DNA from 2 places in the Streptomyces sp. NPDC052043 genome. Region 2 is predicted to be linked to the other one. Evidence: riboswitches for the same ligand, from Rfam matches in the RefSeq annotation. Region 2 holds a riboswitch; the other holds the start of a gene.
The links. Region 2 has a riboswitch for cobalamin ahead of metE (5-methyltetrahydropteroyltriglutamate--homocysteine S-methyltransferase). Riboswitches for the same ligand answer to the same signal wherever they lie in the genome.
Positions count from the first base shown of each region.

Region 1: it holds a riboswitch for cobalamin, as region 2 does, so the genes downstream of both, ACIHCX_RS13215 (ribonucleoside-diphosphate reductase subunit alpha) here and metE (5-methyltetrahydropteroyltriglutamate--homocysteine S-methyltransferase) in region 2, are expected to answer to the same signal.

Region 1 is NZ_JBIUBT010000004.1:435,473-439,662, reverse strand. Features, by position in the region: gene mctP (monocarboxylate uptake permease MctP) at 1-755, shown strand, start outside; gene ACIHCX_RS13220 (GNAT family N-acetyltransferase) at 830-1,336, shown strand; cobalamin riboswitch at 1,382-1,535, shown strand; gene ACIHCX_RS13215 (ribonucleoside-diphosphate reductase subunit alpha) at 1,658-4,024, shown strand; gene ACIHCX_RS13210 (ribonucleotide-diphosphate reductase subunit beta) at 4,024-4,190, shown strand, end outside.
Region 2 is NZ_JBIUBT010000003.1:465,417-469,606, forward strand. Features, by position in the region: gene metE (5-methyltetrahydropteroyltriglutamate--homocysteine S-methyltransferase) at 1-1,768, opposite strand, end outside; cobalamin riboswitch at 1,921-2,139, opposite strand; gene ACIHCX_RS09985 (SpoIIE family protein phosphatase) at 2,343-4,190, shown strand, end outside.

The DNA of each region.
Region 1 (4,190 bases), on a different contig from region 2:
CCACGATCCTGCCGCTGTACTCGCTGATGCTGGGCCTGCTCGCGCTGCTGGGCTTCATGGCGATCGCGGCGGGCGTGCAGGTGAAGAACGGCCAGCTGGCCATTCCGCAGCTGTTCGAGAACATGTTCCCGGACTGGTTCGCGGGCGTGGCGTTCGCGGCGATCGCCATCGGCGCGCTGGTGCCGGCGGCGATCATGTCGATCGCGGCCGCGAACCTGTTCACCCGCAACATCTACAAGGACTTCCTCCGCCCGCACGCGACACCGAGGGAGGAGACCCGCGTCTCCAAGATCGTGTCGCTCCTGGTGAAGGTGGGCGCGCTGGTGTTCGTGCTGACCATGGACAAGACGGTCGCCATCAACTTCCAGCTGCTCGGCGGGATCTGGATCCTTCAGACCTTCCCGGCCCTGGTCGGCGGCCTGTTCACGCGCTGGTTCCACCGCTGGGCGCTGCTGGCGGGCTGGGCGGTCGGCATGGTCTACGGCACGGTCGCCGCCTACGGGGTCGCCTCGCCGACGCAGAAGCACTTCGGCGGCTCGGCCAAGGAGATCCCGGGCCTCGGCGAGATCGGCTACATCGGTCTGACGGCGTTCGTGCTCAACGCGGCCGTCGCGGTGGTCCTGACGTTCGTGCTGAGGGCGGTCAAGGCGCCCGAGGGCGTGGACGAGACCCGGCCGGAGGACTACACGGCGGACGCCGGCGACCCGGGTGTCGAGGCGGAGCTCCCGCCGGCCACGGCGGTGGCCCCGCAGTAGCACCGGGCACCCCGTGGGCCGCCGGAGAGAAATCCGGCGGCCCACGGCCGGGCCCGTACGGCAGACTCGGGCCCATGGACTTCGCGATCCGGCCGGTGGAACCCGGCGAGTACGGCACGCTCGGTGAGATCACCGCCCAGGCCTACCTCCAGGACGGGCTGCTGGACTTCGGCGAGAGCGACGGATATCTCGTCGAGCTGCGGAACGTGGCCAAGCGGGCGGCCGCGGCCGAGGTGCTGGTGGCGGTGGCGGACGGGAAGGTGCTCGGCGGGGTGACCTTCGTCCCCGGCGCCGGTCCCATGGCCGACCTCGCCGGCCCCGGCGAGACCGAGATACGGATGCTCGCGGTCGCGCACGCGGCGCGCGGCAGAGGAGTCGGCGAGGCCCTCGTACGGGCCTGTCTGGACCGGGCACGGGCCGTGGAGGGCTGTGTCCGCGTGGTGCTGTCCAGCCAGAGCTCCATGCGTACCGCCCACCGCGTCTACGAGCGCCTGGGCTTCGTCCGCACGCCGGGGCGGGACTGGAACCCGCTCCCGGAGCTGGACGACATCACGCTGCTCACCTACGAGTTGACATTCTGACACGCTCCGGAGTCGACGCGGCACAACATATGGGGGTGCCCGACTCACTCAGCACAAGATGTATGCTCGTGCTCACTGTCGCCGCAGGGGAATCCGGTGCGAATCCGGAACTGTCCCGCAACGGTGTACTCGTGCGCATATGCCCCATGGGCCGCCACGAGCGTCAGTCCGAGGACCTGCCGACAGCGCGCCCGGCCGTCCGGTCCGGGTGCCCTGACGTCCGGGCCTCGCGGAATGGGCTGGTGGGCGCGGCGCCGCGTGCGCTCGTGTGCTGCCCCCTGCCCTGTGCGAGTCCCCGTGCCGAGCGAGGGAGAGCTCCACGTGACCATCGCGCCAGCCGACCCGGTTTCAGTCACAGCCACGGAAACCGACGGTCCAGGTGCCGTACTGCTGCGGACCCTGACCGAGCTGACCGCCGACCTCCCCGACGCCGACCCCGGCCGGGTCGCCGCCGCCGCGCTGCGCGGCCGGTCGGCGCGGGCCGACGAGGCCGAGTTGCGTGAGCTCGCCACGGAGGCGGCCGCCGGGCTCATCTCCGAGGACCCCGCCTACTCCCGGCTGGCGGCCAGGCTGCTGACCCTCACCGTCCGCGCCGAGGCCGCCTCCCAGGGCGTCGTCTCCTTCACCGACTCGGTCGCCGTGGGCCACAGTGAGGGCCTCATCGCCGACCGGACCGCGGAGTTCGTACGCGCCCACGCCGACCGCCTGGACGCGCTGATCGACCGGGCCGCCGACGACCGCTTCGGCTACTTCGGCCTGCGCACCCTGCACAGCCGGTACCTGCTGCGGCACCCGATCACCCGCAAGGTGATCGAGACGCCCCAGCACTTCATGCTGCGGGTCGCGGCCGGTCTCGCGCAGGACGACACCGCGCGGTCCGTCGACGAGGTCGCGGCGCTCTACGGGCTGATGAGCCGCCTCGACTACCTGCCCTCCTCCCCCACGCTCTTCAACTCCGGCACGCGCCACCCCCAGATGTCGTCCTGCTACCTCCTCGACTCCCCCAAGGACGAGCTGGACTCCATCTACGAGCGCTACCTCCAGGTCGCCCGGCTGTCCAAGCACGCCGGCGGCATCGGCATCGCCTACTCCCGCATCCGCTCCCGCGGTTCGCTGATCCGCGGCACCAACGGGCACTCCAACGGCATCGTGCCGTTCCTGAAGACCCTGGACGCCTCGGTGGCCGCCGTGAACCAGGGCGGCCGGCGCAAGGGCGCCGCCGCGGTCTACCTGGAGACCTGGCACTCCGACATCGAGGAGTTCCTGGAGCTGCGCGACAACACCGGTGAGGACGCCCGCCGGACGCACAACCTCAACCTCGCGCACTGGGTCCCGGACGAGTTCATGCGCCGGGTGAACGCCGACGGGCAGTGGTCGCTGTTCTCCCCCGCGGACGTGCCGGAGCTGACCGACCTGTGGGGCGAGGAGTTCGACGCCGCGTACCGCGCCGCGGAGGCCCGGGGACTGGCCCGCAAGACCATGCCGGCCCGCGAGCTGTACGGCCGTATGATGCGCACCCTCGCGCAGACCGGCCAGGGCTGGATGACCTTCAAGGACGCCGCCAACCGCACCGCCAACCAGACGGCGCAGCCCGGTCACGTCGTCCACTCCTCCAATCTCTGCACGGAGATCCTGGAGGTCACCGACGACGGTGAGACGGCGGTGTGCAACCTGGGGTCGGTCAACCTGGGCGCGTTCGTGGCCGGCGGGGACATCGACTGGGAGCGGCTGGACGCGACCATCCGCACCGCCGTCACCTTCCTGGACCGCGTGGTCGACATCAACTTCTACCCGACCGAGCAGGCGGGCCGCTCCAACGCCCGCTGGCGGCCGGTGGGCCTGGGCGCCATGGGCCTCCAGGACGTGTTCTTCAAGCTGCGGCTGCCCTTCGACTCCCCTGAGGCCAAGGCCCTGTCCACCCGTATCGCCGAGCGGATCATGCTCGCCGCGTACGAGGCGTCGGCCGACCTCGCCGAGCGCAACGGCCCGCTGCCCGCGTGGGAGAAGACCCGTACGGCCCAGGGTGTGCTGCACCCCGACCACTACGACGTCGAGCTGACCTGGCCGGAGCGCTGGGCGGCCCTGCGCGAGCGGATCGCCGCCGTCGGCATGCGCAACTCGCTGCTGCTCGCCATCGCCCCGACCGCCACCATCGCCTCGATCGCGGGCGTGTACGAGTGCATCGAGCCGCAGGTCTCCAACCTCTTCAAGCGTGAGACGCTCTCCGGGGAGTTCCTGCAGGTCAACTCGTACCTGGTGGACGACCTGAAGGCGCTCGGCGTCTGGGACGCCCGCACCCGCGAGGCACTGCGCGACGCGAACGGCTCGGTGGCCGGCTTCGCCTGGATCCCCGAGGACGTGCGGACGCTGTACCGCACGGCGTGGGAGATCCCGCAGCGCGGTCTGATCGACATGGCCGCGGCGCGCACCGCGTTCCTGGACCAGTCCCAGTCCCTGAACCTGTTCATGGAGACGCCGACCATCGGCAAGCTCTCCTCGATGTACGCCTACGCCTGGAAGCAGGGTCTGAAGACGACGTACTACCTGCGCTCCCGCCCGGCGACCCGTATCGCCCGCGCGGCTCGGGCCCAGACTCCCGCCACCGTCCCCGTCCAGCAGGCGGCGCCGGACGCCGACGCGATCGCCTGCTCCCTTGAGAACCCCGAGTCCTGCGAGGCCTGCCAGTAATGACCAGCGAGACCAAGAACCTGCTCGACCCCGGCTTCGAACTGACGCTCCGTCCGATGCGCTACCCGGACTTCTACGAGCGCTACCGGGACGCCATCAAGAACACCTGGACGGTGGAGGAGGTCGACCTCCACTCGGACGTCGCCGACCTCGCCAAGCTGAGCCC
Region 2 (4,190 bases):
GCGCGGTGTCGGCGAGGGGCTGGTCGTCGCGGACGAACGACCACGCGAGCATGGTGACCGGACCGGTGAGCATGCCCTTGACCGGGCGGTCCGTGAGGGACTGGGCGTAGCCCGTCCAGCGCACCGTCATCGGCTCGGGCCGTGAGATGTCGCCGGCCAGGACCGGCGGGCGGACGTACCGGGTGCCGTAGGACTGGACCCAGCCGTGCTGGGTGGCGAGGTAGCCGGTGAGCTGCTCGGCGAAGTACTGGACCATGTCGTTGCGCTCGGCCTCGCCGTGCACCAGGACGTCCAGCCCGGTCTTCTCCTGGAAGGCGACGACCTCCCGGATCTCGGCCTTGATGCGCTCCTCGTACTCGGGCGTGCCGATGCGCCCGGTGCGCAGGTCGGCGCGCGCGGTGCGCAGCTCACCGGTCTGCGGGAAGGAGCCGATCGTGGTGGTGGGCAGCAGCGGAAGCCCGAGGTGGGCGCGCTGGGCGGCGGCCCGTTCTGCGTACGGCTGCGAGCGGCGGGCGTCGGCGTCGGTGACGGCTGCGGCGCGGGCGCGGACCCGCGGGTCGTGGGTGATGGGGGAGTGCGCGCGGGAGGCCAGGTCGGCGCGGTTCGCGGCGAGTTCGGCGGCGATGGCGTCCGTGCCGTGGGTCAGGCCCCCTGCGAGGGTGACGATCTCGGCGGTCTTCTGCCGGGCGAAGGCCAGCCAGCGCCGGATCTGCGGTTCGATGTCGTGCTCCACGGCCGCGTCCAGGGGGACGTGCAGCAGGGAGCAGGAGGCCGACACATCGACCCGGTCGGCCAGACCCAGCAGGGTCCCGAGCGTGGCGAGGGACTTCTCCAGGTCGTTGACCCAGATGTTGCGACCGTTGACCACACCGGCGACCAGCCGCTTGCCCCAGAGCCCGCCGACGGCGGCCAGCGCGTCCAGGTTGGCGGCGGCGGACTCGGTGAAGTCGAGCGCGAGACCCTCGACCGGGGCCTTGGCGAGCACCGGCAGGGCGTCGCCCAGCCGGTCGAAGTAGGAGGCGACCAGCAGCTTCGGACGTTCGGTGAGGCCACCGAGGCTCTGGTAGGCGCGTGCGGCGGCCTCCAGTTCGGCCGGGGTGCGGTCCTGCACCAGGGCCGGCTCGTCGAGCTGTACCCACTCGGCGCCCGCCGCCCGGAGATCGGCCAGTGTCTCCGCGTACACCGGCAGTAGCCGGTCGAGGAGGGTGAGCGGATCGAAGTCGGCGGCCGCACCGGGCGCGGGCTTGGCCAGCAGCAGGTAGGTGACCGGGCCGACGAGGACCGGGCGGGCCGAGAGGCCCAGCGCGCGGGCCTCGGTCAGCTCCGCGATCTGCTGGGCGGAGTTCGCCGTGAACACGGTGTCCGGGCCCAACTCAGGGACCAGGTAGTGGTAGTTGGTGTCGAACCACTTGGTCATCTCCAGCGGTGCGACGTCCTGGGTGCCGCGTGCCATCGCGAAGTAGCCGTCCAGCGGGTCGGCGGCGACGGCGTCCCGGTGGCGGGCCGGGATCGCGCCCACCATCACGGTGGTGTCCAGCACGTGGTCGTAGTACGAGAAGTCCCCGGTGGGGACCTCGTCGATGCCGACCGCGGCCAGTTCCCGCCAGTTGGCGCGGCGCAGTTCGGCGGCCGTGGCGCGCAGGGCGTCGGCGCTGACGCGGCCCTTCCAGTAGCCCTCGACGGCCTTCTTGAGTTCCCGGCCCTGTCCCTGACGGGGGTAGCCGTACACGGTGGCCCGTGCTGCCGCGGCTGCGGACTCGGTGGTCACGGAGCTCTCCTTCGCGAGACGATTCCCTGGGATCCCGGGGACGGGACGAGGACGCGAAGGGGTGACGGACCGGACGGCTCCGGCCTGCGGCCGTCCGTGCGGTACCTGCGCCGACCCGCCCTCGAGGTCACCGGGATGTCCGCGCACGAGTGGTTCGCACGCGGGCAGATGGCAGGTCTTCGGACTCGCGGGCACGTCTTCGTCGTACGAGACACCTACTGGCCGTCGCTTCCCAGGCCCTCCTCGGACCCAGTGCGTATGACGGCGGTCGTTCCCGCTCACCGCTGCGGGGCAGTCCCGGATTCCCACCGGGTTCCCTCTTGCGACGCCCCCTCTGGCGGACGGGGCGAACCAGCTGCACGGCCCAGCCTAGGGGGCTCTCCCGGTCGCGGCGGATGATGTCCACCATGCGGATGGCGGGCTGAGACGGGCCGGAGCCGACTGAGGCGGTCCGCCGGGTGGTTCACCGTCGTCGGCCGGGGCGGGTGCCGCGGACCTGCCGACCGGGCCCGGGCGCGAGACCATGGTGGAAGCAGCGGTCTCGGCCGCGGCGAGGCGAGAGGAGGCGTCGACGGTGGAGCCTGCCGAAGCCTTCACGGGAGGCGGCGGAGACGAGTCCGCGGCCGCGTCCGGTGGCCTGCTGGACTCGCTGAGCGTGTCGGCGGTGGTGCTGGACGCGCGGGGGCGCGTGGTCTTCTGGAGCCCGCAGGCCCAGCAGGTGTTCGGCTACAGCGCCCAGGAGGCCCTGGGCCGGTACGCGGCGCGGCTGATGGTCGACGAACGGCACCGGGGCCTCGTCACCGCGCTGTTCACCCGGGTGATGACGGAGGGCACGGGGTGGGCCGGCGCCTTCCCCGTCCGCCACAAGGACGGCAGCTCCCGCCTGGTCGAGTTCCGCAACATGCGGCTGGAGGGGGAGCACGGGGTCTACTACGCGCTGGGCATCGCCGCCGACCAGGCCGTCCTGCGGAGTATGGAACGCGACCTCGCGCTCTCCGCCCGGCTGGTCTCGCAGTCCCCGATCGGGCTGGGCATCGTGGACACCGACCTGCGGTATCTCGTGGTCAACCCCACGCTGGAGCGCATGAACGGCCGGTCCGCCGAGCAGCATGTCGGGCGGACCGTCCGTGAGGTGCTGGACTTCATGGATGCCGTCTGGGTCGAGACCGCGATGCGCCGCGTACTGGACAGCGGCGACCCGCTGCTGAACCAGCGCATCCTCGCCCCCACCCCCTCCGACCCCGGCCGCGAGCACGCGTGGTCGGTCTCGTACTACCGCCTGGAGGACAGGGCCGGACGGGCGCTCGGCGTCGCGACCGAACTCATCGACGTCACCCCGCAGCACCGCGCCTCCGCCGAGGCCGCCGCCGCGCGGCAGCGCCTCGCCCTGATCGCCGACGCCTCGGCGCGCATCGGGACGACCCTCGATCCGACCACCACCGCCGACGAACTCGCCCGCGTCTGCGTGCCGGAGCTCGCGGACCTCGCCGTGGTCGATCTCCTGGACGCGGCGCTCAAGGGCGGCGACCGCGACTGGGTGCCCGACGGCCCGCTGGCCATGCGCACCCTGGCCGTCGTCGCCCAGCCGACCCTGGCCGCCTCCCTCCCCGCCGGGTACGTCGCCCGGTTCGCGCCGCATCACATGAGCACCCGCTGCGTCACCACCGGCCGCCCGGTCTTCGCCTCCCGCGTCGCCGACGGGGACCTCACCCACCTCGCCCCGCCTCACGCCGCCGACGCCCTCGCCGAGGTCGGGGCCCATTCCTGCCTGGCCGTCCCGCTCGTCGCCCACGGCCGCCTCCTGGGGGCGCTGGGCCTCGCCCGGGGCCACCGCAGTCCGGTGCCGTTCGGCGAGGACGACGCCACCCTGGCCCTCGACCTGGCCTCCCGCGCGGCCGTCAGCATCGACCACGCCCGCTGGTACCAGAACCAGCGCCGGGCCGCCGAGAACTTCCAGCGCAGCCTCCTGCCCCGGAAACCGGCGAAGCGGCCGGGCCTGGACATCGCCTGCCGCTACCAGCCCGCCTCGACCATCTGCGGGATCGGCGGCGACTGGTACGACGCGATCGCGCTGTCCGACGACCGGACCGCCCTGGTCATCGGCGACGTCATGGGCAGCGGCAGCGGCGCCGCGGCGACCATGGGCCAGCTGCGTACGGCGACCCGCACCCTGGCCGCGCTCGACCTCGACCCGGCCGCGGTCCTGTGGCACCTCGACCGCATCACCGGTGAGCTGGAGCAACGGTTCGCCACCTGCACGTACGCCGTGTACGACCCGCGCCGTGCCTGCTGCCACGTCGCCACGGCCGGCCATCTGCCGCCGGTGCTCATCCCCGCCGGGGGTGCCCCGCGGTTGCTCGACCTCCCGACCGGAGCACCCCTCGGCGTGGGAAGCGTCCCCTTCGAGACCACCCGGCTGCGG